3 regions of the Yersinia intermedia genome follow, and region 3 is predicted to be linked to each of the others. Evidence: predicted binding sites of a transcription regulator. Region 3 holds the regulator's gene; each other region holds the start of a gene.

Region 1 (10,383 bases), 1.2 Mb from region 3:
TTTCCAGAGCTTGTGCGAAACTCGGATGTTGTAAATTACTGATAGCGTCAAAACCGACCAAGTCGCCCGCCAGATGGAAACCGGTGATTTGCTCATCACCCTCTTCAGTAATGGTGTAACTTTTAATGGTCCCGGAACGGATGGCATACAGGGATTTGAGCTCATCACCTGCTTTAAACAGCGCCTGTCCTTTCTGAATAGGTTTTTTCCTTTCAATGATATTGTCGAGCTGATCCAGCTCGTTTTCATTTAAGGTAAAAGGAATACAGAGCTGGCTGATACTGCAATCCTGACAGTGAATTGCACAACCACCAGACTGGATACGTCGGATTACGCGTTTTTCCGGGATCATAGGGTATTCCCATTAATATTGATATGCGTCAATTTTAACATCTTTTCTTGCGTCTGATAAGAGCAAGAATAGTTAGCGTGCTAAAAGATAGCCCTCATGTATTAATAACCAGCGTTTTCGCTCCACTCCACCGGCATATCCGGTCAGTGCACCTTGTTGTCCAATAACGCGATGGCAGGGGACAACAATAGATATTGGGTTCAGTCCATTCGCCATCCCCACAGCCCGCGACGCGGTAGGGCGGTTGATTCGTTTTGCTAACTCACCATAGGTAATCGTTTCACCACAAGGGATTTTACGCAGTTCTTGCCAGACTTGACGCTGAAAATCAGTCCCAGCAGTTTTAACGGGTAAATTATCAATAATGCTCAGATCACCCGCAAAATAGCGTTGCATGGTGTCACTCAGCCCACCAGGATTATTTTTTTCAACCAATGTAAATGCATCCGCGCCATAATGGTTGCGTAGCAACTTCATCAGACGCGCGTAATGGTCGGTCCAATCAATGGCACGTAGCCGGTTTTCTTCGTCTGCAATCAGTAACAGTTCACCTTGTGGGGTTGCCATCCGATCAATAAAAAACGTTTCCATAAGTCTCCGCTATGTTGCTGCCGTTGGCTGTAAACAGTTCCGCCGATAATTATTGCATGGAATATGACATCAAAAGATACCTATTGAGGCGATAATCGCATAACCCAGAAAATTTAGGTATAAATTCGGGGTGGGCGAGCCAGAGATTAGCGGCTACGATGATAGCTTATTGATTACGAAAGCTCTTGATTGTGAGTATTAACTGTTGTGACGACTGATACTTACGATAACCACTTCATGCCAGGGACTAAATTCATGTCAAATATCGCCTTGTATCCTTTATTACGTGATGACGACCCTCCTTCGGCCGCTATCGAGCGCCCACACAGCCAATCACCATTTATCTTATTGGCTGACCATGCGGGTCAACGTATACCGAGTCAACTCGGTGATTTGGGGTTAGCTCCAGGAGAAATTGACCGCCATATTGGTTGGGATATTGGCTCATTGGCAACGGCACGGTTACTTAGCCAATATCTGGATGCGACCTTGATCCATCAGCAGTATTCGCGATTGGTGATTGATTGTAACCGGACACCGGGAATTGCCAGTTCTATCCCTGAAATTTCGGAACATACGCGGATCCCGCGCAATATTGGTGTCACCGTAGCAGAAGCTGAAGCGCGCCGAGGTGAGGTATTCCAGCCGTATCATGATTTGATTACCCAAACCTTAAATCAACGCCGTGATAACGGTCAGATCAGTGTAATCATCTCCATGCACAGTTTTACACCGTCATTTAAAAACATCGCGCGCCCTTGGCAAATTGGTACTTTGTTTCATCGTAATCCTGAATTTGCCTTGCAACTGGTTTCGTTTTTACAGCAAGAAGGCGACCTGCACGTCGGGATTAACGAACCTTATGCCATGACGGATGCAACTGATTTCACGTTACCCTTCCACGCAGAACAGCGGCAATTACCTTATGTGGGCATCGAGATTCGTCAGGATCTTATTACGCATCAAGCGGGGCAGGCGCTATGGGCAAGCCGCCTGGCGCGACTGTTGCCGCAGGTATTAGAAACATTGAATTATTCAAAGTAAGTTGTGATGGCATCTATTTGCATGAAAACTATGTGCTCTGCACCAATTATCAATGCAGCTTCATGACCTACAACTATTAATTAGTTATTATCAACATAATCATCATTTTTTATTCACTGATAATATTAAGGTTGATAATTACGTGGAATCAAAACCTGCGCGCATTCTGATCAGTGCCTGTTTAATGGGGGAACCGGTGCGTTATAACGGCAGTGCCCTGTCTGTTAGCGATGAAATTATTCAACGCTGGCAGGATGAGGGGAGACTGGTCCTTGTTTGCCCTGAATTATCTGCAGGTATGCCGGTACCGCGTCCGCCAGCCGAAATCCAGCAAGGTAACGGCGAGGCAGTGTTGCAAGGGCAGGCGCGGGTGATGGAGCAGTGGGGTAATGATGTTAGCCGGGAGTTTCTGCAAGGGGCTTATCAGGCGCTGGAGTTGGCGCAAAAGCACTGTTGCACAGTGGCAATTTTGACCGAAGGGAGTCCCTCTTGCGGTAGCAGTCGCATCTATGATGGTCATTTTAGCGGCACCCAGCGCACGGGGCAGGGAGTCACTACTGCGTTATTACGCCGACATGGAATAACCGTTTTCAGCCATCATCAACTTGATCAAGCAGATGATTTTTTGCGAAGCTCTTCACAAATCAAGGTTGAAAATTAACCGAATGTCATAAAATCTCGATATACTGTATGAATGTACAGTTGTGGCGTAAGATCGTATTTTTGGTCACTTCATCTTTCTTGAAACCATAAAGTCGAGGTAGCGATATGACATTTAAGATTGTAGAAAAGCAACCGCAGCAATTAATCAGTATTCGGGTCGTCGGCCCTTATCATGAGACTATCCCGCAAGGCTTTAACCAACTTTCTTCACTCTATGCCCAGCACCAAATCCCTGGAAAAGAGTGGTTAGCTCTTTACTGGGACAATCCAGAAACCAATCCTCCTGCGGAGTTACGGGCTGACGTCTCCTTGTCTGTCGCAGACGATTATGTATTGCCCGTAGAACTCAGTGATCAACTACAACTGCAAGTGATTCCCGGCGGTTTGTATGCGGTGTATCACACTAGAGTAACGGATGATGATTACGCGAAAGCCTGGAGCGAATTGTATAACCAGCATCTGCCACAAAGTGGTTATCGCCCAGCAGAAGGTGCGTGCTATGAGGTTTACCTTAATGACGGCATGACTGATGGCTACTTTGATATCGATATCTATCAGTCGGTGGAAAAAGCACAATAATAGGTGGCGGCCGTGCTGGTTGGCGCGGCTGCCTACCTTGGCAACACTGATTCACCGTCCCTGCGTATTATCACTTTATTGTGCTGGCAAGAAATAATTGGCTTAACCAGTCACTGAAAATACGCACTCGTGGGGAAAGCTGGCGGTTATGGGGATACAGGAAAGAGACTGGCATCGGCGGCGGTGCATATTTCGGCAGTATCTCAATCAACGTGCCAGCGGTTAAGTCAGACTCGATATGATAACGAGGCACTTGGATAATACCTAATCCAAGGCGGGCGGCGGCTACAAAGCTTTCAGCGCCACTGACTGACAGAACAGTCGGTAATTTTACTTGCTGAGTTTTAGTGTGTGAATACGCGGTTGATGGCGGATATGACTTTTCGATTGTCACCTCGGCGCTAGGCGTTTCGTTAGTTCGCCATATTTTATTGGTATTAAATGGGGTGTCAGTACCAAATTCCAATGGCATTAAGCTGCCGGTTGCGCTAGAACGAAAACCCACCATTTGGTGCCCCGATAACTGGTCCAACTCAAGGGGGATACCCTGTCGTTGTAAGTATTGCGGTGCAGCACAGGTGACTTGTGGTAACAGCGCTACTCGGCGGGCGACCATATCGCTGTCTTGTAAATTGCCTACACGTAGCACCCCGTCAATACCTTCTCGAATAAGGTCGACCAAGCGGTCACCTTCACTGATAAATAGCTCAATATCAGGGTATTGCTCAATAAAATTAGGTAGTTGTGGTAAGACAAAATGGCGGGCTAACGTGCCTTGTACATCAATTCGTAGCAAGCCACGAGGCTTGGCATTGGCAAAAGCCATTTCAGCATCTTCAATATCAGCAATAATGCGTAAACAGCGCTGGTAGTAAGCTTCACCATCCAATGTAGGGCTAACATGTCGGGTAGTTCGCTGCAATAAACGCACATTTAAACGCTTTTCGAGCTGTTTTATGGCATCGGTCACTGTAGATCGCGGTAGATTTAAATCTTGGGCGGTTTGGGTAAAACTGCGCTGTTCCGCTACCCTGATAAATACTCGCATTGCATCAATTCTGTCCACTTTATTGTTCGCTTTATTCGGATAGTATAAACGAATAATAGATGATTATCCGAAATGGTAAAAGTGGCATTCTCTGTTTGCGGGCTGTTGAATATAACCTGCATCCACTGGATGAATAGCGATCAATACATCATCGCAAACGATAACTACACGTTTAGGAGAATATCATGGTGAATACAACGGGGCAGGTTGCCATTGTAACAGGGGCATCAAGGGGTATTGGCGCAGCCATTGCTGAACGTTTGGCACAGGAAGGTTATACCGTCCTAATCAATTATGCGCGGAGTGACATTGAGGCCGAAACACTGGTGCGCAAAATTCAACAAGCTGGCGGAAATGCAGTGAGTGCGAAGGGGGATATCAGTGATGCTACCGCGGTAGCACAGTTATTTTCTCAAGCAGAAGCTGCGTTTGGCGGGGTTGATGTCTTGGTTAACAATGCTGGAATTTTATCTCTCAGCGCTATTGCTGACAGTGATGATGAACACTTTGACCGCCAGATTGCTATTAATCTGAAAGGGAGCTTTAACGGGATGCGTGAGGCGGCAAAACGGTTGAAAGACGGTGGCCGCATCGTAAACTTTTCAACCAGTGTCGTCGGGCTGAAACTGGAAAAATACGGTGTTTATGCTGCAACCAAAGCCGCGGTTGAAACCATGACTGCAATTCTGGCGAAAGAGTTGCGGGGGCGTAATATCACCGTTAATGCTGTTGCTCCTGGGCCGACGGCAACCTCTCTCTTCCTTGATGGTAAATCACCCGAATTAATTGAAAGAATGGCGAAAATGGCACCACTAGAAAGATTAGGAACACCGGAGGATATAGCAGCCGCCGTAGCTTTTCTGGTTGGCAAAGATGGTGGCTGGATTAATGGTCAAGTTTTACGCGCCAATGGTGGCCTGATTTAGCCCAAAGGCGATCGCGTGGAAACGTCGGGGAGCACCTGCATCGGCAGAAATAATAATTAATCGCGCTTGTCATAAAAGCGTCATTCACCTGTTCTAGTATCCGTTGTAACCAATCAATACAAATTGTATTACTGTTTTACAACAAGGAATTATACCGATGCAAAACCGCGTATCCACTTTGTCCGGCATAGCGTTATCCACCCTGATACTCACCAGCTCATGGTTTACACCGAATGCTATCGCCGCCGCCACTGGTCTCTATGACCGTAGCGCCCAAGGTGATATCACTCAATTTGGTGGGGCACGGCGTTTGACTAATGATCAGACACAGGCTCTTCGTGACTCGCTGTCCAACAAAACAGTAAAAAATGTCATTTTACTGATTGGCGATGGTATGGGGGACTCAGAAATCACCTCAGCACGTAACTATGCCATGGGAGCCGGTGGTTTCTTTAAAGGAATTGATGCTTTGCCACTGACAGGGCAATACACGCACTATTCATTAGATAAGAAAACACAAAAACCGGATTACGTGACTGATTCAGCAGCCTCCGCAACAGCCTGGTCTTCAGGTGTAAAAACGTATAATGGCGCACTGGGTGTTGATGTGTTCGGAAAAGATCACGTCACCTTGTTGGAATTGGCGAAAAAAGCCGGTAAAGCAACAGGTAACGTCTCAACGGCTGAACTACAAGATGCCACTCCTGCGGCACAGTTTGCTCATGTTACTGGGCGAAAATGCTATGGGCCAGAGGAAACCAGCGAGAAATGTGGCAGCAATGCGCTGGAAAATGGTGGGCGCGGATCCATTACCGAGCAAATGATTACTGGGCGGGCGGATGTCACATTGGGTGGTGGCGCTAAATCATTTAGCCAGGTGGCTAAAGCTGGTGAATGGAAAGACAGATCTCTGCGTGAACAAGCCCTGGCGCGAGGCTATGTTATTGTCGAAAACCTTGATGATCTGAATGCAATAAAGCAGGCTGACCAACAAAAACCGCTATTAGGGTTATTTAGCCCAGGTAACATGCCAGTACGTTGGCAGGGGCCGAAAGCGTCTTATCATGGCAATTTGGATAAGCCGCCAGTAGTCTGTGAAAATAATGCCGAGCGTACTAAAGATATTCCGACCTTGGCAGTGATGACCGAAAAAGCGATTGATTTACTGAAAAATAACGAAAAAGGCTTCTTCTTACAGGTTGAAGGCGCATCCATTGATAAACAAGATCATGCGGCGAACCCTTGTGGTCAGTTCGGTGAAACTGTCGATTTGGATGAGGCAGTACAAAAAGCACTCGATTTTGCTCGAGCAGACGGTAATACCTTGGTTATTGTGACAGCAGACCACGCGCATTCCAGTCAAATTATTGAAGCAGATGCTAAAGCGCCAGGTTTAACACAAGCGTTAACCACGAAAGATGGTGCTGTTATGGCTATAAGCTACGGCAACTCTGAAGATGATTCTCAGGGGCACACTGGCTCGCAATTGCGTATAGCAGCTTACGGACCACATGCGGCAAATGTGGTTGGTCTAACAGACCAAACTGATTTGTTCTTTACCATGCGTGATGCGATGGCGATTAAATAAGTTAAGGTTTGCTACGACACACTTGTTACACCACAATTTACTGAATAATCCCGGTGCCGTGATGGCCGGGATTTTTAGTTTCTGCTCCCCTCGCGATTATTTCCCTTCTTCAAATATGACTGATTCACATTATCACTGCTTACCAATTGTTATAATAATAACATTTATTGATCGTAATAAACTGCCTGTTTCAAGCGCGGCACACTTTCATTGCTGAGATCTTTGTCACACACATAACATTTGTCACCTGATAATGTTATTGCAATAACATTGAGTGGTAAAAATTAGAATAAAGGAGTTAATAATGGATATTGCTGTGATTGGTTCCAACATGGTTGATTTGATCACTTATATTGATGAAATGCCGCAAATCGGGGAAACGTTAGAAGCGCCAAACTTTGAAATTGGTTGTGGGGGGAAGGGGGCAAATCAAGCTGTTGCCGCAGCTAAGTTAGGTGCCAATGTGATGATGGTTACTCGGGTCGGTGATGATCTTTTTGCCGAAAATACCATAAGAAATCTGCAAAAAGCGGGGGTTGATACTCAATACGTAAAATCTGTTGCGGGGTCCTCGAGCGGTGTGGCCCCGATTTTCGTAGATAAATCATCACAAAACCGAATTCTGATTATCAAGGGTGCTAACAATCATTTACTACCTGCTGATGTAGAAGCTGCTGCTGATGCTCTCAAAGCTTGCCAATTGATTATTCTGCAACTCGAAATCCCGCTGGAAACTGTCTATGCCGCCATCGACTTTGCCCGCCAGCACCAGATTAAAGTCATTCTTAATCCAGCGCCCGCATCTAAAGCTCTGGATATCGGTTATGCATGTCAGTGCGAGTTTTTTATGCCGAATGAAACTGAATTGGCGATTCTGACTGGGATGCCGGTTGATAGTTTGGATAACATTTACCGTGCGGGGCGCAGCTTATTGGATAAAGGCTTACATAACCTGATTATTACGTTGGGGCATCGCGGCTCATTATGGATGCACGGTGAGCACATTGATCATGTACCGCCGGTTAGCGTACATGCCATTGACACCAGCGGCGCAGGTGATGCTTTCATTGGCTGTTTTGCTCATGAATATGTCCAGCACGGTAATATATTAAAAGCGATGAAAATGGCTTCTGCTTTTGCAGCCTATAGTGTCACCGGAAAAGGAACTCAACGTTCTTATCCTGATGCGCCGCAATTTATTGATTTTTTAAAGACCCTACACCAAGGAAAATAAAATGCGTATTAATACCGTTCAACTGCCAGATGGCTATTTAAATAAAACACCATTATTCCAATTTATTTTGCTTTCCTGCTTATTCCCGCTTTGGGGATGTGCAGCCAGTCTGAATGATATTTTAATTACTCAATTCAAAAGCGTATTTGCGCTTAGTGATTTTGCCAGCGCATTAGTACAAAGCGCCTTTTACGGCGGTTATTTTCTGATTGCTATTCCAGCCTCTTTGGTTATCAAAAAAAGTAGCTACAAAGTTGCTATATTAATCGGGTTAACACTTTATATTGTCGGATGTATGTTGTTTTATCCAGCATCTCATATGGCAACATATACTATGTTTCTGGCCGCTATTTTTGCCATTGCCATTGCCATTGGTTTAAGTTTTCTTGAAACTGCGGCTAACACATACAGCTCCATGATCGGTCATAAAGACTATGCTACTTTACGGCTTAATATCAGCCAAACTTTCTACCCGATCGGCGCATTGATGGGGATAGTCCTCGGCAAGTACCTGGTGTTTCAGGAAGGTGATAGTTTACACAATCAAATGGCCTCGATGACACCAGAGCAGATTCATGCTTTTCGTCTTACGATGTTAGAACATACATTGGAGCCTTATAAGTATCTGATTTTTGTTCTGCTGCTGGTGATGCTGTTATTTGTTATTACTCGTTACCCTCATTGCAAACCACAAGGTGATAGCGGTAAAAAAGTAGTTTCACCGTCATTAAAAGAAACCTTGAAATATTTGGCAGGGAACAGTCGTTTTAAAAAAGGAATTGCGGCGCAGTTCCTCTATGTGGGTATGCAAGTCGCAGTATGGTCTTTTACGATCCGTCTGGCCTTAAACCTGGGCGCATCTAATGAGCGAGATGCATCGAACTTCATGATTTACAGTTTTATTTGCTTCTTTATTGGTAAGTTTGTGGCCAACTTCCTGATGACACGATTTAAAGCTGAAAAAGTGTTAATTGCCTATTCTATTTTAGGCGCACTAACGCTTTTTTATGTCGTAACCGTGCCCAATTTTACTGCGGTATATGCAGCGGTATTTGTCAGCGTCTTATTTGGACCATGCTGGGCGACTATCTATGCTGGCACCCTGGATACAGTGGACAACAAATATACCGAAGTGGCTGGGGCCATTATTGTGATGTCGATAGTAGGGGCCGCAGTGGTTCCGGCATTACAAGGGTTTGTGTCTGATCATCTTGGATCAATGCAACATGCTTTCGTTGTCTCATTATTGTGCTTTGCCTATGTTGGTTTCTATTTTTGGGGTGAACTGCGCAATAAACAACGGACAAGTGCGGCAACATTGGCAAATAATGAGTCCTAATTGAACCGGGAGAAACAATAAATGACCGCCAAAATAACGCTAATCCGTGAACAGTTTAGTCGTCAAGAGCAAGAAATTTACAGCAGCAGTGATTTTACTGTCATCAGTTTTAAATATGCCTCGGGTATTGAAGCGCTGAAAATTGTTAACTCCCGTGGGTATGTGACCGTTTTACCTTATTACGGCCAAATGATTTGGGATGCGGAATTTGATGGGCACAACCTGAAAATGGAGAACATGTTTTCTCAGCCTAAGCGTGGCGAAAACATTGTCGATACCTACGGTTGTTTTGCTTTCCACTCAGGTTTACGCCGTAATGGTTGCCCATCACCTGAGGACGACCATGTATTACACGGTGAAATGCCTTGTGCTGAAATGGACCACGCTTGGCTCCTTATTGATGGTGAGACACTTGCCGTCACAGGCAGTGTGGAGTATGTAAAAGGGTTTGGTGATCATTATTGCGCGCAACCGCTGGTCAGGCTCAGGGCCGCTAGTGCACAGTTCGATATTGAGATGAATGTGACTAACTTATCCAGTATGCCGATGCCTTTGCAGTATATGTGCCATATGAATTACACCTATATCCCTGGAGCCACTTTCCGTCAAAACTTGCCAGGGTCCGCGCTGAAATTGCGTGAGACAGTACCGGCGCATGTTCACCCTACGCCGCAATGGCTGCACTACACCCAGCAATTACGGGAAAGAACCCAAGGGTTAACCGATTTAAATGAATCGGAGTTTTACGATCCAGAGATTGTATTCTTTGCCGATAATCTTGCGCAATATTTTGATAATGCTGAGTTCTTTATGTTGTCACCACAAGGGCATCGTTTTGTGACTCGATTTTCCACTGCACAGTTTAATTATGCTACTCGCTGGATTTTACATAATGGTGATCAGAAAGTGGCTGCATTTATTTTACCCGCAACTTGCCGCCCGGAAGGGTATTTGGCAGCAAAAGAGAAGGGCACTTTACTGATGTTATCTCCTGGAGAGAGTCGCCATTTTAGCGTAAC
Region 2 (10,383 bases), 980 kb from region 3:
TCCTGAGTAGAACTCAGATAAATAGCTCATTACACTGGTTTTTTGTGTCAAGCCCATCGAGTCATGAGTATGCTCCAAGCCTAGTGCATGGCCAAATTCATGCATAAATACCCGACCACCATAGTTTGATTGCGTGGGGGCTAGATTCTCCTCTATTTTCGCATTAATAAATATGGGGCTGAGGTTATCAGGATTCGGGCGATAGGCATAACCGCCAAGAGATCCCTCGAGTAAAGCATTCGTGATGGGAATGTTAGCTACAACATCATTTTCAGCCTCAATAAATTTAATATTCGCCACATCAGAAGTGGCGAGCATAGCGGTTCTTACCTGGTGAATTTGCGCTGCATTAAGAGAATAAACCTGAATACCATCATTCGACTTATAATGATGGTAATCTATTGGTATTGTTTGGCTAAACGAATACGTTACAATACTTATTCCATTTTTATTTTTATGTTCCCATTTATTTCTGCTGGTTATCGCTAATAGGTCAATCTCTTTTAATTTATAATTAATATTAATTCTTTCATTCGTATCCAGAATTCTGATGTGATTTTTAGTCTCGTCCTTGAACATTCTTATCCCTCATAATTTTGCTAACGACTCATGTGCCGGAGGGATGTTACTGGTATAGGGAATATTTAAAATAAGCACGTTCTTAAAAACAACCAGGGATTTTATATATTATCTGTCGGGGTATATTATTTTAAAATCTATGAAAATAAATTTCCCATATTCTCCAGGTATTATTACCTCAAAGAATATGGGAATAGAGTCTTACTTACAACACACCTTGGGCCAGCATTGCGTCTGCCACTTTAACAAAGGCCGCAATATTCGCGCCGTGTACATAGTGGGTTTGCTTACCTTCGCCGCCGTATTCAACACAAGATTGATGAATATCGAGCATGATGTGATGCAAACGGACATCAACTTTCTCGGCCTTCCAGCTCAGGCGGGCTGCGTTCTGCGCCATTTCCAGACCTGATGTGGCAACACCACCGGCATTGGCGGCTTTACCTGGTGCAAACAGCACACCTGCCTCAAGGAAAGCATCAGTTGCCTGAATAGTCGTAGGCATATTAGCGCCTTCGGCAACGGCTTTAACGCCGTTGGCAATCAGTTGACGTGCCGCTGGCAGGTCCAGTTCGTTCTGCGTCGCACACGGCAGTGCGATATCAACCGGTACACTCCATGGCTGCTGATCGGCTAAATAGACCAGATTACGTTCACGGGCATAGTCTTCAATACGACCATAACGTTTGTTTTTAATCTCAGCCAGATGCGCCAGTTTTTCTGGGGTAAAGCCTGCTTCATCAACCACCGTACCACCTGAGTCAGAAGCGGTAATCACTCTGGCACCCAGCTCCATGGCTTTTTCAATGGTATATTGCGCGACATTTCCGGCACCGGAAACCGAGACTTTTCGGCCTTCAAAACCTAAGCCGTGGCGTTTTAGCATGGCGTCGGTGAAATAGACCAAACCATAACCGGTGGCTTCCGGGCGAATCAGGCTACCGCCGAAGGAGAGACCTTTGCCGGTGAAGACACACGCGGTGTTATTCGACAGTTTTTTCATCATGCCGGACATAAACGCCACTTCACGACCACCAACACCAATATCACCCGCAGGAACATCGGTATCCGGGCCGAGATGACGATACAGTTCCATCATCAGTGCCTGACAAAAGCGCATCACTTCAGCCTGGCTTTTACCTTTAGGATTAAAGTCAGAACCGCCTTTACCACCGCCCATAGGCAGGGTCGTCAGGGCATTTTTAAAGGTTTGTTCAAAACCAAGGAACTTAAGAATCGATAAGTTTACTGATGGGTGAAAACGCATTCCGCCCTTATAAGGGCCAATCGACGAGTTAAACTGAACGCGCCAGGCGCGGTTAACCTGAACGTTACCTTGGTCATCAGTCCAGGCAACACGGAATTGAATAACGCGTTCTGGCTCGACTAAGCGCTCCAGTAGACTTTGTTCACGGTAATGTGGGTTTTGCTCCAGAAAGGGCCAAAGTGACGTGAACACTTCACGTACTGCTTGGAGATATTCTGGTTGGTTGGCATCACGTTGTTGTAAAGATTCTAAAAACGACTCCAGAGAAGTTAAACCATTCATCACTAATCATTCCTTGTACCAATTAAGACTCTCCTGACGGTGTTTTGTGACCTATTATTATTATCCAAAATAGTGAGGAGACGATGTTGTGCATCTTCGACTATATCATTGGTTTATATTCATGCTACAAGGGATTTTTGACAAAAACTTAGCAGGGTTACTAATGTGTGGAAATATAGGGTGGGCGTGGGATTCAGCATAAAAAAACGCCCGCTAAAGGCGGGCGTCAGAGGTGATGATGCTAATCTAATAACACTTAGGCAGCTTAATCATCTTCACCATTTTCTTCATCACGCAGTGGCACGATAAGCATATCGACATGTACGGTATTGATCAGTTGGCGTGCTGAAGACATCAACTTGCTCCAGAAATCCTGATGATGACCGCATAATACCAAGTCCATATCATATTTCTTAATAGCATCAACCAGTACCTGACCCAAATCGCCGCTACCACTCAGGGTTTGCTCAATCGGGTAGCCTGCATTTTGCGAAAGCTCAGTTAATGCATTATGGGTTTCTTCAGAGATACGTTTTTGCATATCGCCAAGATTAACGTCGATCAGACCGGTATAGAGATCTGAGTAGTTAACATCAACATGGATCAGGGAAACTTTGGCATTGTACGGTCTGGCCATGGAGACCGCCTTTTCCACCAATACCTTACTTTCTGGAGATAGGTCAACCGCAATCAGAATGTGTTTGTAAGCCATAAGTAAACTCCTTCCATAATGTTAATTAATGGGTAAGCAAACATTCAACCTGTTGAACGGGTGCTAACACGGTATCTGTATAGTACCATTATGACCCCTAACTGAAGTGTTTCACGGATCACAACGCACTGTTTTGATGATGATCACTAAAGCATCCGTATGTCATTTTGCCGCCAATTACATCAACAAGTGATGAGATTCGGCTATTCATTACCTTGGCACACGGTTAGGTTACTTAAATTTAAAGCAGATCATTATCTTAAGTATAGCGCTGATAAACCATCCTGATTAACGGAATTTCATATTTGTGATGCAAATATAACTTACAAAGAACGGCGGCCAAATTTATATAATTTAGTTAAGAAAGATTAATATTTCATCGCTATTGATGTGTTTTATGAACATTTTTCAGTGAGTAATATTAGATATAAGTTAACGCTAATCGATACTTAACAAATGTCTAAATAGGCTTAATTTAGAGATTATCAGGCTATTTTCCATTTCATTTCCTACACTCATAAAGGGAGTCCTACACGTTCGGATACTGTGTCGAGTGAACAACGCATCGAACCAGAATCAGAAAGCGGGCGATAGGGGGTGGCGTTTGAAGCCCTGGGGGTGTTTGTATCGGCTAGAGTGAGCGATGGCGCAGAGGTTCAGGTGACTGACCTTATGTGCGAGATATCGCTGGGAGGATAATTATGATCAGTACCGTCGCGCTTTTTTGGGCTTTGTGTGTGGTATGTGTGATTAATATGGCACGTTATTATTCATCTCTGCGTGCTTTGTTAGTGGTATTACGTGGCTGCGACCCGTTGCTGTATCAATATGTTGATGGTGGTGGATTTTTTACCTCTCACGGTCAGCCGAGCAAACAAATTAGATTAGTGGGTTACATTTTTGCCCAACGTTATCTTGATCATCATGATCCAGAATTTATCCGCCGCTGTGAGAGACTACGTGGGCAATTTATACTGACCAGCGCATTATGTGGCTTGGTAGTGGTCAGTCTGGTGGGCTTAATGTTGTGGTATTAGTATGAATTCTTGGCAGAAAGACAATTAAAAAAGGCGACCTAATCAGGCCGCCTTTTTATTTACCGTGACTGTTCAATATGTTCACTGCCCAGTCTTATCATCATGCTACGTTAAGGCACTATGATAGTAATACGTTTCGCTGGGTTTAAATAAATTTCAGTGCCACCCAGTACAGCCCACCGGAAAGAAGAATAGAGATTGGTAAGGTTAATACCCAAGCCAACATAATGTTCTTCACGGTTTTACTCTGAACACCACCGCCATCAACCAACATGGTCCCGGCAACGGCGGAAGAGAGCACTTGCGTTGTCGATACAGGCATACCGGTATAACTCGCAATACCGATGGAAACCGCCGCAGTCATCTGGGCTGAAACCCCTTGCGCGTAAGTCATGCCTTTCTTACCGATTTTCTCACCGATGGTGACTGCCACACGTTTCCAGCCAATCATGGTACCCAAAGAGAGGGCCAGAGCGACGGCAACGATGATCCAGGTCGGCGCATATTCCACAGTTTCCAACAAATCTGTACGCAGATTATTGAGGAAACGACGGTCTTGAGCACTGGTTTCAGGCAGTTTGGCAACCGTCCCTGCGGTTTCGGCAACACACATCAGCAAGCGACGCATATGGCTGCGTTGATCGACCGTCAGGTCGTCATAGCTTTGCAGGTTAGCCAACAACGTTTGGGCATGATCAATAGCAATCATGGCGCGTGAGCTATCACAATGGAACTGTGCGGGTGTATTCGGTAATGTTTCTGGTGCAGGTACCAGCGGTTTTAGCGCAACGGCATGAGGTAATACCTCAACATGTTGCTGATAATATTGTTGCAGATGGGTCACTGCATCGCGGGTGCGGGCAATATCATAACCGGTTGCACTCATATTCACGACAAACCCAGCCGGAGCCACGCCGATTAATACCAGCATGATCAAGCCAATCCCTTTCTGACCATCGTTAGCGCCATGAGAGAAACTCACACCGATAGCCGATAGAATCAGCGCAGTACGGGTCCAGAATGGCGGTTTACGTTTACCGTCTTTCTTTTCACGTTCAGCGGGTGTCAGGTGAATACGTTGCTGCTTTTTAGACCCGTTCCAGTAACGACGTAACAGGAACACCATCAACCCGGCAATAACCAGACCCACAATCGGGGATAAGATTAATGACAGGAAGATTTGAATCATCTTAGGAACGTTCAGTGCATCTACAACAGATGTACTGGTCATTAATGCATTGGTTAAACCAATACCGATGATTGCACCAATTAGCGTATGAGAGCTGGAAGCTGGGATACCGAAATACCAAGTGCCCAAATTCCAGATAATCGCCGCCAGCAGCATAGAGAAGACCATAGCCAACCCATGTGCCGAACTGACGTTTAACAGCAGATCAGTAGGCAATAAATGAACGATGGCATAAGCCACGCTCAAACCGCCCAGCATCACGCCGAGGAAGTTAAACACCCCTGCCATCACAACAGCAACCTGTGAACGCATGGCACGGGTATAGATTACGGTCGCAACCGCATTGGCTGTATCATGAAAACCATTGATGGCTTCGTAAAACAGCACGAACAACAAAGCAAGAACTAACATTAGGCCGGTATGGAAATCCAGGCCAGCGAAAAGATGTAGCATAAGCGTTACGCCAGTTTGTGGACATGAACGCGGCGCATTATCAGTGACAATGGGGGGTGGGGAAAAGGAAAATATGACCTTTTTTTGACATGACCGCAGACGAATTAGTCTTTTTGATCAACATATGTATGTTATATCAGCAAGTTACTTAGTTTTACCGTATGAGACATTTTCTTACTATAGCGATATTCCTGCGGGCGACTTACAATCTCCCGCCGCCAATTTGTCGGTTGAATGCACTAAATAATATAATAATCAGCCAAAAGCGGGCAATTTTGCAGCGATGATGATTTTACTCAGTGAGGCCCAGTGTGGAACAGTTTGATGTGGTAGTGATAGGTGCAGGTGCTGCGGGGCTATTTTGTGCCGCTCAGGCCGGGCAAGCAGGATGTCGGGTGTTACTGGTCGATAACGGCAAAAAGGCTGGGCGCAAAATACTGATGTCTGGTGGCGGTCGCTGTAATTTTACCAATCTCTTTGCGGAACCTGCCGCTTACCTGTCACACAATCCCCATTTCTGTAAATCCGCCTTGGCTCGTTATACCCAATGGGATTTCATCGATCTGATGAATCGCTATGGCATTGCCTGGCATGAGAAGGCGCTAGGGCAGTTGTTCTGCGATGACTCTGCTCAGCAGGTGGTTGAGCTATTACTGAAAGAGTGTGAGTTGGGGCAGGTCACGATTCGGTTGCGTAGTGATGTTTTGTCGGTTGAAAAAAGCGATACGGGGTTTGTATTACAAATTAATGATTTGAAAGTGAGCACTAACTCACTTGTTGTCGCTTCTGGTGGGCTATCTATGCCTGGACTAGGCGCTTCACCGTTCGGCTATAAGCTGGCGGAGCAGTTTGGTTTGAAAGTCCTCCCGACTCGTGCAGCATTAGTCCCCTTTACCTTGCACAAACCGCTGCTGGAACACCTGCAAACATTATCTGGTGTTTCAGTGCCTGCGGTGGTCACCGCCGAAAATGGCGTTAGCTTCCGTGAGAGTATTTTGTTTACTCATCGTGGGCTTTCTGGCCCGGCAATTTTACAACTTTCAAGCTATTGGCAGGCTGGTGAGTATGTGAGCATTAACTTACTTCCTGACACTGATTTAGACGATTTTCTCGACAGTGAGCGAAAAGCACACCCTAATCAGACACTGAAGAATACTCTGGCTCAGCGGTTACCTAAGCGGCTGGTGGAGTGTCTTCAAACCTTAGAGCAACTGCCAGACGTTACTCTGAAGCAATTAAATGCGCCGCAGCAGGCCGCGTTAGTCGCCAATCTTCAACAATGGCGAGTGCAACCCAATGGCACCGAGGGTTACCGTACTGCTGAGGTCACTCTTGGTGGTGTTGACACCCAAGAGCTCTCATCTAAGACAATGGGGGCCCATAAAGTGCCTGGAATGTACTTTATTGGCGAGGTCGTTGATGTCACTGGCTGGTTGGGTGGCTATAACTTTCAATGGGCCTGGAGCTCTGCCTGGGCCTGTGCGCAGGCATTGGCGGCTGAGAAGCAAAAATAAAGTTTGTACGCTCAGTTAAATTTCATCCATAAAGTCCGGCGGTGATAAAGGTTCTTGGCGAGGATGTTGCGTCAACGACTTTTACTGGCAGTTGAAGATACGCGATAGTTGAGATAAAGCCTCTTAACCAGATATACCTGATCAAGAGGCTATCATGGGGTCAGTGCGGCATGATTCTCAACGCAATGCCTGAAGAATATTATAGGCAGCTTGCACGCGAACAGGATTAGGGTAATTCTTGTTAGCTAACATCACGATGCCAATATTTTCCTCTGGGATGAAGACAATATAAGCCCCAAAGCCATTGGTAGCACCGGTCTTATGCACCCAGGATGCCCGTGTTGCTGAGTGTGGTGGCAGCAACTCCTCAACTTTACGCGGTTTCAACGCGATATCATTGCCACTGTCGGCGATGACCCGCTGCGGGTTGATAGGCCAGTTATACATTTCCCATCCCAACCCCTGGAACATCTCCCCCGCCTGGAAATAGCGAGACTGAGCCGCGATGATAGCTTTCTTTAACTTATCGTTTTCGGTAGGTAGGCTGTCTGGGTCCATATTGGCCTGCATATATCTCACCATATCTTTCGTGGTGGTTTTTACCCCATAAGCTTCCTCACCCAGCATGCCCAACGTGACGCGTACTGGCTGACCATCCTTATATCCCCATGCATAGCTTGACTGCATCGATTCAGGGACAGTGATAAAAGTGTGTGTCAGTTTTAAGGGCTGGAACACATACTTCTTCATGTAGTCTTCGAAGGTTAATTGGCTTCTTTTTACCGCCAACGCCCCGAATAAACCAATACTGGCATTGGAGTAATTGCGCATCACTCCAGGTGCCCATTGTGGCTGCCATTGCTGATAATATTGCCATAATGATTTTTGGTCTGTAACCGAATCGGGCAGTTGAAGAGGTAGCCCCCCCGCAGTGTAGGTCGCCAGATGCAGCATTTTCACATCTTGCCACTGACTGCCTGTTAGCTCAGGAGCGTATTCCGTCACTGGATCATTAAGGTTCATAATGCCGGTTTGCATGGCATATTCCCCAGCTATTCCGGTAAAGGTCTTACTTACTGAACCGAGTTCAAACAGCGTATTCTCAGTGACTGGGATATCTGCTTTTATATCCGCTACGCCATAGTTAAAAAACTGTGGTTTTCCATCATAAAATACAGCGACGGCCATACCGGGGATATTCTGTTGTTCGATCAACGGCTTAAGGGTGTTATTGACGATAACCGCAACCTGTTGCTCCGTAAGTATAGTTTGTGCCGAGGTATAAAATGGCGAAGTTGCGATAGCGGTAAAGACCAAGGTATTGATTACAGACTTTTTCAACATTAGAAAATCTTCCTTAGATTGATAAACAACAAGCAGTGTGTCTCCTTCTGCGTCGCTGATTCTGCGGTGATTGACTATGGATAACAATCGATTATATTTAGTGTTTGATAATAGAAAATCTAACAGATAATCCTATGGTACGTAGTTATATTCCACTAAATTCACTTCGCGCCTTCGAAGCCGCAGCCAGACAGTTAAGTTTTACTAAGGCTGCTATCGAATTAAATGTGACTCATGCGGCAATAAGCCAGCAGGTCAAAGCGCTGGAACAACGCCTCAATTGCCGTTTGTTTATTCGTATTTCACGCGGATTAGTGTTAACAACAGAAGGTGAGAATCTACTACCGATCCTTAATGATTCCTTTGATCGTATAGCGGGCACGCTAGACCGTTTTTCCGCTGGGGTAATGCGTGAGAAAGTCAGAGTGGGGGTTGTTGGGACCTTCGCTACCGGCTATCTCCTGCCGCGCCTGAGGGATTTTCAACAACGTTATCCACATGTAGATGTTTCACTTTCCACACACAACAACCGTGTTGATGTGGTGGCTGAAGGGCTGGATTATGCTATTCGCTATGGCAATGGTGCTTGGCATGATACTGAGTCGCAATTTTTATGCGATGCGCCACTTGCTCCTTTGTGTGCTCCCTCGTTAGCGGGATGTTTACGCAATCCTGATGACCTGCAAAAATTTACGCTGCTTCGTTCCTATCGCCGCGATGAGTGGTCGGCATGGTTTAGTGCTGCTGGGGGATGTGTCCCTTCACCTTCTCAGCAAATAATGGTGTTCGATTCGTCAGTGAGCATGCTGGAAGCGGCACAGGCAGAAATAGGTATCGCACTGGCTCCACCGTCCATGTTTACGCACCTGTTACTCAGAGAACGTATCATCCAGCCATTTAGTACGACGATTAGCCTGGGTGGGTATTGGTTAACTCGGCTACAATCCCGCACAGAAACTGCCGCGATGCGGGAGTTTTCACTATGGTTATTGTCTGAGATGAAATCTGAGTGAGTGGAATACTAAATTTGCTGACGCCATCGATTATATCGATAGGAGCAGTGTGCTGGAGAAGGCTCTCTTTTTATATTCTCTTATGCCAATTGTCATGGAATAAGTTAGAACCTGCCGGGTTGGTACCATCTTGTGCCCTGGCCAGGAATTCCCCCCGAATTGGTCAATAATAAGAAATTGTGCTTCACAATAGTGAGAGTGATAAACCAACATTACTTGGTGGTATTTTTGCGTTGCTGCGCTGGGGGTTGCGTACCAGCCAGACTCGGCATGGCGTGGCGCATAATATCTAAAAATGCCCGTAATCTTGCTGGATAAAAACTGGCATGGGGATAAACCAGATAGATGGGCAAAGGTAATCCGTGCCAATCTGGCGTTAGATGCACTAACCGCCCTTGTGCAAGATCTTCGCTCACGACCCACGTTGAGGCGATTCCTACCCCGACCCCCGCGAGTGCGGCATTACGTAAGGCATACAGACTGTCGGTACTCAATTGCGGCTGGATAGAAAAACGATGTATGTCACCACTCGTCTGATGATTTAGGACGACCTCATTACGGTAAAACGAACTTAGCGCCAGCCAGCGTAAATCCTGCAATTGGTCAGGATGTAGCGGTAGCGGCTTATCATTGAGCAATTCAGGGGCGGCGACGACAATACGCGGCACCTCAGCCAGCAGAATCGCAACCACTGAAGGATCGGTGACGGCTCCAACTTGAATGGCGCAATCAATTCCCTCCACGATGAAATCCGGGCGGCGATCATTTAGCATCCATTCCACGGACATTTTCGGATAACGGCCTAAATAGTCTTTAAGCGGTTTGATTAATTGATCTTGCCCGAACGCGTGCGGCACTAAAACACGTAGTATTCCCCTGGGTTCGTCCGTGGCCCCGCGCAGGTCATCCTCCATCCTATTCCAGTTTTCAACCAATGCCTTAGCATGGGAATAGCAGCGTTCGCCATCGTCGGTGAGCTTCATAACATGCGTG
Region 3 (10,383 bases):
ACCACTAAGCATAAAATTCTCCTGCGTTAACCAAAACCATTCCTGTTAAGGCTATCTGGTGCAGACATTAACGCCGCGACACATTCACCTGAGATAGGCGATTTATCTGAATATACAGCTCGCCGATATGAATAATGTCATGTAGTGGGCGCTTTCCCCTCATCTGTCACTATAAATATCAGGGATGAGATCGGGGGCGGAGAAGTATGGGTAAATAGCGGAATGCCCTGGATTGTATAGAGCAAAAAAAGCCGAGAAATCTCCCGGCTTGATAGTAGGTCTTGACTCAGTATTACTCAGTTTCTTTGGTAAGCTCTGGCTGTTTCTTCTGATGACGTACTTTCAAGTAATACCCCACCAGCAACAATGCAATCCACACTAACCCAACATACAGCGAGACTCGGGTTGTTGGGAACCAACCAATCAGGGCGATGATAAACACCAGGAAAATGATTGCCAACACTGAAGTGAAAGTGCCGCCACGCAGTGGGAAATCCAGCGCCTTAATCTGCTCTTTGCTTAGTGAACGCCGGAAACCAATCTGGGAAAATAGGATCATGATCCATACCCATACAGTGGCAAAGGTCGCCAACGATGCGATAACCAGGAACACATTTTCCGGCATAATGTAGTTCAGATAAACAGCAATCAGCATGGCAAACATCATCACCAACACCGTAACCCAAGGCACTCCGCGTTTGGATATTGCCGCAAAGGCTTTAGGCGCATGGCCTTGTTCCGCCATCCCGTTCAACATACGCCCGACACCAAAGACATCACTGTTAATGGCAGATAATGAAGCGGTGATCACCACAAAGTTGAGAATACCTGCCGCAACTGTAATCCCCATATGCTGGAAGGTCAGTACAAATGGGCTACCGTTCGTGCCCACCTGATTCCAAGGATAGATAGACATGATGACAAACAGGGTACCGACGTAGAACACCAAGATACGCCAAGGCACTGAGTTAATCGCTTTCGGAATGGAGCTTTTTGGATTTTCAGCTTCTCCGGCGGTAATACCGATAATCTCAATACCACCATAAGCAAACATCACCAGTTGCAATGATAGGATCATGCCGACGAAACCGTTACTGAAGAAGCCGCCGTTAGTCCATAAATTATGAATACCGGTCGGCTGCCCACCGTTACCAATACCCCAAATAATGATACCAAAACCGGCCAGAATCATGATGATGATGGTGGCAACTTTAAAGAATGAGAACCAGAACTCCAACTCACCGAAGACTTTGACGCTCATCATATTGACTGCGCCAATAATCAGCACAACACTCAGCACCCATACCCAATGAGGCACGTCCGGGAACCAGACCCCCATATAAATACCGAAGGCGGTTACATCAGCAATAGCAACAATCAAAATCTCAAAGCAATAAGTCCAGCCGGTGATATAACCCGCCATTGGCCCAAGGTAATCTTGTGCATAGCGCGAGAAAGAGCTGGCCTGTGGGTTATTCACTGACATCTCACCCAGTGCACGCATGATAATAAATGCCACCACGCCACCGATCAGGTATGCCAATAACACACTAGGCCCAGCCATTCTTATCGCATCAGCCGAACCATAAAATAAGCCGGTACCGATTGCTGACCCCAAAGCCATAAAGCGGATATGGCGGGTCGTCAGGCCCCGTTTCAGCTTATTTTTGACTGGTAATTCCATGTACATTGCCCCGTCTTTTTTTCAGCAAAAAGCCACGGGGATGAGCCGTGGCTAAAAAAATCCTATAACTGTGCCGTTATTGCTTAGCAGCAACTGCCTGGCGACAGCAGAGGCGATCGTACAACCCTACGACGACGAATACCAGCAGGGAAGGCGATAACCACGCCAGACCTTGTTCAGCCAATGGCAGATGTTGGGTCCATTCAGGCAGGAAGTGCGCGAACGTAGACGCCTTCACCGCATCAAGGATACCGAACAACAAGCTAACCAGCATGACCGGTGCCACGATACGTGAGGCATGATGCCACCAGCGCAAAGTAAAGCTCATCAAAACCAGCACGATACATGGCGGATATATTGCTGTCAGTACCGGAATGGAAATCTGAATCAGGTGACTTAAGCCCAGATTCGATACCATCATTGAGAAGATACCGAGGATAAATACCAGCGCCCGATAAGACAGCGGCAGGTACTGAGCAAAGAATTCAGCGCAGGCACATGTTAGGCCCACCGCGGTCACCATACAGGCGATGAAAATCAATGCGGCCAGGAACAAACTGCCCAAACCACCAAAGGTATGCTGAACATAAGCATGCAACACGACTGCGCCATTTTGCGCATCTGGCGTCAGGCTGCCACTGCCGGAGCCGAGTTTAAACAAGCTCAAGTAAACAAGCGTCAAACCGACACCCGCAATCAACCCCGCCCAAATGGTATAACGCGTCAACAGACCTGCGGAAACCACGCCACGCGAACGAGCCGCATTGACGATAACGATACCAAAGACCAAAGCACCCAAGGTATCCATGGTCAGATAACCATTAACGAAACCAGAGGAGAACGGCACGTTCTGATAGGCATCGGTTGCTGGAATCAGCGGCCCAGCAGGCCAAATCAGTGCGGCAATTCCCAAGATAGCGAGTGCCAGAATTTTCAGTGGTGCCAGAATATGACCGACTGTGTCTAACAAGCGCCCCGGATACAGGGAAATGCCAATCACCAGCGCGAAATAAACCACACTATAGATAAACAGCGGCAACGGACCATCGCCAGTCAAAGGGGCGATACCCACTTCGAAGGAAACTGTTGCAGTTCGTGGCGTGGCAAACAGTGGGCCGACAGCCAGATAACAAACCGTAGCCAGTACCAGGCCAGCACTGCGGCCAATTGGGGTACTCAGGGCATCAATCCCCCCACCCACCCGAGCCAATGCGATAACGGTAATTACCGGTAAACCAACAGCGGTGATCAGGAAGCCAAGAGCAGCCCACCATACATGTTCACCCGATTGTAAACCAACCATCGGCGGGAAGATGATGTTGCCAGCTCCAACGAATAAGGCGAAGGTCATAAAACCTAATGCCATAATATCTTTAGACGATAAACGATGACTCATAGTGATGTGCGTTGCCTAGTTAAATGACCAAAAGATAAAGTCTTAAGTTGTGGTCTTTCCTACGTGATCGAAACGATACAAAGCTCTGATAAACGCAAACTCCGGCGGTTAATAAGCAATCTATTTCGTCAGTATGCAGTGTTTTTGAAGTTATTTGCAGGTGGAATAGGCCAACAACGGCGCTAAGTAGACCGTTTATAGCGGAGAAAGGCAAGTCGGGATCATAAAAGCAGAGTCATCATCCAGATAATGTTATCAAACCAGTTAATCATGCCATGTTTTAAGAAATACACGCCATATGATTTGTATTATTTGTAGCCAGTCGTTAACAATTTACCGCCAATCTGGTGACGAATACTCAGGAGAGGTTGATCATTTTACGCACAGAAATGATGCAAGATTACATAGGCAAAAAACGACGACTGAAACACCTCAATCAGTAAAACCTAACGCTTTTCGGGTTTGAATCAGTATCTCGGGCGGCAGGGGGAGATAGCCGTCATGGGTGACCCTCTTTTGCCCCTCAGGTGATAAAACCCGTTCAAGGAACGCCGCAGTCAATGGCTCCAGCGGTTGGCCCGGTGCCTTATTGATATAAATATACAGATAACGTGATAAAGGATAGCGACCATCTCTAACATTCTCAGGTGTTGGCATCACAAAATCCTGCCCCACAGCCGCCAGTGACAACGGCTTAACACCACTGTTACGAAAACCAATACTGGCATAACCAATGCCATTCAATGAGCCGGCCACCGCCTGTGCCACCGAGGCTGAACCTGGCAACTCATTGACATTATTTATAAAATCACCATCACACAACACCTTATGTTTAAAGTAACCATAGGTTCCTGAGGCTGAATTCCGGCTATAACGTTGTAGAGTGCGCGTTGCCCACTCCCCTTCCAACCCCAACTCACCAAAACGCTGAATCTGATGTAGCTCCCCACATCGGCGATTTTGCGAGAAAATAGCATCAAGCTGCGGCAAGGTCAGTTTATTCAGTGGGTTATCCTGGTGAACAAACACCACCAATGCATCGACAGCCACGGGGATTGCCAATGGCGGATAGCCATAACGCTGAATAAATGCGTTGATTTCGCCCGCTTTCATTGGCCGACTCATCGGGCCAAGTTGGGCGGCACCAGCAGCTAATGCCACAGGAGCAGTAGAGGAACCTGCTGCCTGAATTTGCAAATTAACCCCAGGATAATGATGATTAAAATCATCAGCCCACAAGGACATCAGATTGGCTAAGGTGTCAGAACCCACACTGGAAAGATTGCCTGATAAGGTATTGGGGACAGGTACGGAAGCCATTGGCAAAACGCCAGTTGGAGGTGAAAGTACCGCTTCAGACTGCGCTAAAACGGCATGGCTAAACCATAGCATGGCGTGCAACAGCACCAGTTTTGCCCATTTCATCAGCTTGGTATCCATGCAGTTTTTAGGATTTGACTGCATTCTCGGCTAAAACGGCGGGAACAATCAATCGATTCGGCAAGGTAAAGATAAATCGCGTTCCCAGACCTACCTCGCTCATGACATCTAAACGTGCATCGTGATGACTCAATGCATGTTTCACAATTGCCAGCCCTAGCCCACTGCCCCCCGTTTGCCGTGATCGGGCCTTATCCACCCGATAGAAACGCTCCGTTAACCGTGGAACATGTTCAGGGCCAATTCCCGGCCCATTGTCACTGACCTGAAATTGTGCGCCTTGCGCAGTTTGCTGCCAACACACCTCAATCTTGGTACCAGCAGGCGTGTGATTGACGGCGTTATAAACCAGATTTGATACCGCGCTGCGCAATTGGTCTTCGTTGCCAAATACCTTTAATTGGTCGTTAACCCGGAAGGTAATCTCATGTCGTCCGTTACTGAGCGCCTGAACTTCATGCTGTAACACTTTCAGCATCAATGGAATATCTACCCGCTCATTCATATCAACATTGGGTGCGGCTTCAATACGTGATAGCGTCAAAAGTTGTTTTACCAACCCATCCATTCGCTTCGTCTGCTCTTGCATGGTCCCCAATGCTTTATCCCGTAATGGCCCTGCCAGCTCTTGGTCATGCATCATTTCCAGATAACCTTGCAACACCGTCAATGGGGTACGCAATTCGTGACTGACGTTGGCAAAGAAATTACGCCTTGCACCTTCCAACTGGCGCATCTGAGTAACATCACGGGCCACCATCAGTAATTGCCCTTCGGAATAAGGCATCACACGGAACTCCACGTAATAACCATTATTCAGTTGCAGGGTCAACGGGCGGGAGAACTCTTGCTGTTGCAGATATTGACTGAATTCCGGGTAGCGCAATAAATTGAGGATATGCTGACCGTTATCCTCCGGCCAACGGAACCCCAGTAATTGTTGGGCTAAACCGTTACACCAGAAGATATTGCCATCAATTGTGGTGATAACAACTGCATCAGGTAATGATTCGGCACCACTGCGAAAACGTTTGATGAGCAGTGCCAGTTCGCGCCGACGCCGACGATTTCGCAACTGCATTTGGTACAAACCATAAAACAGCGGTTCCCAGCTCCAACGACCCGCAGGTGGCGTCATACTGCGGTCTAACCACAGCCAGTGAGATAGCTTAAGTTGATTATAGAAATTCCAAACCAGCGCCGCGACAGCAGAAACCAGCAATAACCACGGAAGATAGCCAATAAAGGCACCCAGCAATAATGCAGGCAGACAAAAAAGAGCCAGCTCAAGAGCCAGCGTTTTCCATGATAAGCGTTCTAACACAACGAATTCTCCGGCACTGAAAACTCAGTAGCGCGTTGAGAAACGGTATCCGGTTCCCCGGACAGTTTGTACCATTCTGTCATGACCATCAATTTCAAGCGCCTTACGTAGCCGACGAATGTGCACGTCAACCGTACGATCTTCTACATAAACGTTAGTGCCCCAGACATAATTAAGCAACTGTTCACGGCTGTAAACGCGTTCCGGGTGGGTCATAAAGAAGTGCAGTAACTTAAACTCGGTCGGCCCCATATCCAGCGCTTGCTCATTGGCCATAACACGATGCGAGGAAGGATCAAGGCTTAACCCTTGCATTTCAATAACTTCTTCAACTGCCATCGGCGATATCCGGCGCATCACGGCTTTAATACGCGCGACCAGCTCCTTCGGCGAAAACGGCTTGGTAATATAGTCATCTGCACCCACTTCCAAACCGCGAACCCTGTCTTCTTCTTCGCCACGGGCCGTTAACATCATTACCGGAATATCTCTGGTCAGCGCCTCACGCTTCATATGTTTAATGAACTGAATACCCGAGCCGCCAGGTAACATCCAGTCCAATAGCACTAAATCAGGGAAAGGCTCCGACAGACGAGTTACTGCGCTGTCATAATCTTCGGCTTCTAATGGTTGGTAACCATTCTGTTCCAACACAAAGCACACCATCTCACGGATTGGCGCTTCATCTTCCACCACCAGTATGCGTCTTGCCATCATCAACCCTGCCAGTATGTTAGTGGTCACTATTTGGTTTCGGGAGCCATTATGCGTCAGTTTTGTGACATTTTTATGAAAAACATCACGCTTCTTCAAGCAATAAGCATAGTGATAAATTTCATGATAATTGCAAAACACAGCAGCCAAGTTTGCGAGACGTCTCGGAAATTTTCCTCATACCTTTTTTTTAGCCGCGACATCCTACGGACAGCGTTTATAATCAGCGCCATTCTCTTTGACTGATTAACCTGCCGTGCGGGAGATTCATGCGCATTATTCATACCTCTGACTGGCATTTAGGCCAGCATTTCTTCACTAAAAGCCGCGCTGCCGAGCATCAGGCATTTCTGCACTGGCTCATTAATCAGATCGAAGAAAATCAGGTAGATGCGCTAATTGTAGCAGGTGATATCTTTGATACTGGATCGCCCCCCAGTTATGCCCGTGAACTGTATAACCGCTTCGTGGTAGAACTCCAACCTACAGGCTGTCAGTTAGTCGTGTTAGGGGGCAATCACGATTCAGTGTCAACACTGAATGAATCACGGGGTTTGCTCTCTTATCTCAATACCACTGTTATTTCGTGCGCCAGCAGCAATCTCGATCAACAAATCATTATTCTAAAAGACCGCCAACATCAACCTGGAGCACTACTGTGCGCGATCCCGTTTTTACGGCCAAGGGACTTAGTCACCAGCCAGGCGGGTGAATCCGGTGGGCAAAAACAACTGGCATTACAAGCCGCGATAGCAGGCCACTACCAGGCACTATATCAGCGAGCGGTTGAACTGCGTACCGAATTGGGTTTGCCGCTGCCCATTATTGCCACCGGGCACCTGACCACTGTTGGCGTCACCACGACAGACTCGGTTCGCGATATTTATATTGGTACACTGGATGCTTTCCCGGCACAGGCATTTCCACCCGCCGATTACATTGCTTTAGGCCATATTCATCGTGCCCAGCAGGTGGCTAAAACTGAGCATATTCGTTATAGCGGCTCCCCCATTGCCCTTAGTTTTGATGAATTGAGCAAAGATAAAAGCGTCTATCTGGTGGAATTCCACCAGCAGGCGCTGGCATCGGTTACTCCACTCTTCATCCCACAATTTCAACCGATGCAATTAATTAAAGGGGATTTGGCGCAAATAGAGCAACAACTGGCTAAATTCTCTGAACATCACGGCTTACCGGTATGGCTGGATATAGAAGTCGCTACCCAAGACTATCTAACTGATATTCAACGCCGCATTCAGGTACTGACCGCAGAGCTACCGGTTGAAATCGTACTATTACGCCGCAGTAAAGAACAACGGAACAACAGTATCGAGCGGCAGGAAAAAGAGACACTCAATGAGCTGACTGTTACCGATGTGTTTGAACGCAGGCTGGCGCTGGAGCCGGACTTAGCCGAACCGCGCCAACAGCGGATGCGTCAAATGTTTAATCAAGTAGTTGATGACATCACGCAAGGGCAAGACGCCACACAGGAGCAGCCTGAATGAGGATTTTAAGCTTACGCCTAAAAAACATTAATTCTCTGCAAGGGGAATGGAAGATAGATTTCAGCGCCGAGCCTTTTGCCAGCAACGGTTTATTCGCTATCACCGGCCCGACAGGCGCAGGTAAAACCACACTGCTGGATGCCATTTGCCTTGCGCTATACCACCAAACACCACGTTTGACTGTCACACCCAGCCAAAATGAATTAATGACACGCCACACAGCGGAGTCACTAGCCGAAGTTGAGTTTGAAGTAAAAGGCATTAGCTATCGCGCATTCTGGAGCCAACGGCGAGCGAAAAACAGCCCAGAAGGTAATTTGCAAGCCCCTAAAGTTGAGCTGGCACTATGCGACAGCGGTAAAATTCTGGCCGATAAAGTGCGTGATAAGCTGGAGATGGTTGCAGCAATCACTGGGCTGGATTTTGGCCGCTTCACTAAATCTATGATGTTGTCGCAGGGGCAGTTCGCGGCTTTTCTCAATGCCGACGCCAATGACCGTGCCGAATTATTAGAAGAACTAACGGGGACGGATATCTACGGGCGGCTATCTGAATATGTCTTTGAGCAACATAAACAGGCCAAGACCAATGTGGATGCCTTACATCAACGGGCCAGTGGCATTGAACTGCTCAATGAAGAACAACGCCTGGCGTTAACGCAACAAATCGATGCCCTCAGCCAACAAGAAAAGCAGCTTGTTTCAGCACAATCAGCGAGTCAAAACCAAATAAACTGGTTAACCGGCTGGCAGAGACAGCAACAGAATCTACAAGAATATCAGCAACAACAAACAATTATTGAACAAGAATATCAGCAGGCACAACCCGAATTACAACGGCTGGCCCGTAGTGAACCGGCTGAGAAGTTGCGCCCTTTACTGCGTGACTGCTCACTCAGCCAACAGGATGTACAACAGACACAACTGCGTATCACCGCACTGACCCACCAACAGCAACAGCTTCAGAGCCAACTAACCCCCTTAGCTCAAGCGTTGGAACAAGCCAATACCGCGCGCCAACAACAGGCGGCCAGGCAGCATGAACAAGAAACACTGATTGAGCAAAAAGTGGTACCGCTGGATAACCTTATCGCGCAACAGCAGCACTCATTAGCGCAATTTGCCGCGCAATTGCAGCAATTACGCGGCAAAGAACAACAAGGTAGACAGCAACTTGAGTTAAATGAGCAGCAGTTGCTAAAAACGCATCAGCGCCTGCAACAATTGGCTGAATATGCACAGCAATATCCCCACCATCAACACTGGGAAAAGTGCCTACCGTTATGGCGCGAACAGTTCCGCCAATTGCACATACAGCACCAGCAGTCAGTGGCTAACGAGCAGCAATTACAGCAGCAAGCAGTATTACTGAGCAGCTTGCAACAGCAAGCGACCACACTGAATGAGCAGGATAAACAACAACAAGTGGTGTTGGCACAAGCGACCTTGCAAGCTGGCAGCATCCAGCAGCAATTAACAGCACTTGAGCAGCAGCAGCCCTCAACACAACTGCGCCAACAACTGGACGAGCTGCAACAACAGCGATCGGCCCGGCAACAACTCGCCACATTATCGCCTTTAGCACAACAAGTTCAGATACTGCACGATAAACAGCAACAACAATTCGCCAACCAGCAGCAGCAATTAAAGCAGCTTGAACTGCAATTAGAAGAAAAGCGTCAACATTATAAACATCAAAAACAGCATCAAACTGATCTGGAAACCTTGTGGGAACGCGAAAATCAGATAGTCAGACTGGAAGCGGAAAGAGCCAAACTCCAACCGGGGGATGCCTGCCCACTATGTGGCGCAGTGGAGCACCCCGCGATCACCGAGTATCAGGCGATAAAACCGTCGGAAACAGCCGAACGGCTTGATAAACTGCGCCGCCTGGTTGAACAGCTCGCCACTGAAGGCTCAGAGTTAAATGCTCAGAAAAACAGTATTCAGCAACAGCAACAGCATCTGGAACAAGAGTTACAGCACAGCCGCCAGCAATTGGCCGATTATCAGCAGCGCTGGCAGCTACTGGCACAACCGCTGGCGTTGACATTTGCATTACATGAACATGCAGCATTAATGAATTGGCTGGAACAGCAAGAGCAATCAGAACAACACTGTCAGCAGAAATTGGCTGAATATGAGCGACTCAGCCAGCAATATCAGCAAGCCAAAGATACTCTGGCTCAAGCAGAACAACAGCAGCAAAAACACTTGCAGCAACTGGCATTAATCACTCAGCGCCAGCAAGATACTCAGCAAGCCCATCAGCAACTACAGTTGCAGCATCAACGCCAACAAGATGATTTAGCGCAGAT

What was found. Region 3 encodes PhoB, which activates phosphate uptake and scavenging genes when phosphate is short. Its sites were predicted from a motif close to CTGTCATAAAACTGNCNNAT; they were not measured.
Positions count from the first base shown of each region.
Region 1: a site for PhoB is predicted at 5,270-5,289, ahead of phoA (alkaline phosphatase). Genes of this name have one in related genera too.
Region 2: a site for PhoB is predicted at 5,591-5,610, ahead of pitA (inorganic phosphate transporter PitA). Genes of this name have one in related genera too.

Region 1 is NZ_LR134116.1:2,293,983-2,304,365, forward strand. Features, by position in the region: gene EL015_RS10485 (FNR family transcription factor) at 1-352, opposite strand, end outside; gene ogt (methylated-DNA--[protein]-cysteine S-methyltransferase) at 425-943, opposite strand; gene EL015_RS10495 (N-formylglutamate amidohydrolase) at 1,199-1,987, shown strand; gene EL015_RS10500 (2-thiouracil desulfurase family protein) at 2,130-2,648, shown strand; gene sbmC (DNA gyrase inhibitor SbmC) at 2,756-3,229, shown strand; gene EL015_RS10510 (LysR family transcriptional regulator) at 3,300-4,295, opposite strand; gene EL015_RS10515 (SDR family oxidoreductase) at 4,463-5,203, shown strand; gene phoA (alkaline phosphatase) at 5,361-6,791, shown strand; gene rbsK (ribokinase) at 7,096-8,025, shown strand; gene fucP (L-fucose:H+ symporter permease) at 8,027-9,364, shown strand; gene EL015_RS10535 (aldose 1-epimerase family protein) at 9,386-10,383, shown strand, end outside.
Region 2 is NZ_LR134116.1:4,488,785-4,499,167, reverse strand. Features, by position in the region: gene EL015_RS20620 (M10 family metallopeptidase C-terminal domain-containing protein) at 1-579, opposite strand, end outside; gene gdhA (NADP-specific glutamate dehydrogenase) at 785-2,128, opposite strand; gene uspA (universal stress protein UspA) at 2,394-2,840, opposite strand; gene uspB (universal stress protein UspB) at 3,542-3,877, shown strand; gene pitA (inorganic phosphate transporter PitA) at 4,023-5,519, opposite strand; gene EL015_RS20595 (BaiN/RdsA family NAD(P)/FAD-dependent oxidoreductase) at 5,831-7,033, shown strand; gene ampC (class C beta-lactamase) at 7,211-8,377, opposite strand; gene ampR (LysR family transcriptional regulator AmpR) at 8,512-9,390, shown strand; gene EL015_RS20580 (LysR family transcriptional regulator) at 9,603-10,383, opposite strand, start outside.
Region 3 is NZ_LR134116.1:3,508,481-3,518,863, forward strand. Features, by position in the region: gene malZ (maltodextrin glucosidase) at 1-12, opposite strand, end outside; gene proY (proline-specific permease ProY) at 293-1,684, opposite strand; gene brnQ (branched-chain amino acid transport system II carrier protein) at 1,761-3,080, opposite strand; gene EL015_RS16190 (PstS family phosphate ABC transporter substrate-binding protein) at 3,513-4,505, opposite strand; gene phoR (phosphate regulon sensor histidine kinase PhoR) at 4,528-5,844, opposite strand; gene phoB (phosphate response regulator transcription factor PhoB) at 5,869-6,558, opposite strand; gene sbcD (exonuclease subunit SbcD) at 6,828-8,066, shown strand; gene EL015_RS16210 (AAA family ATPase) at 8,063-10,383, shown strand, end outside.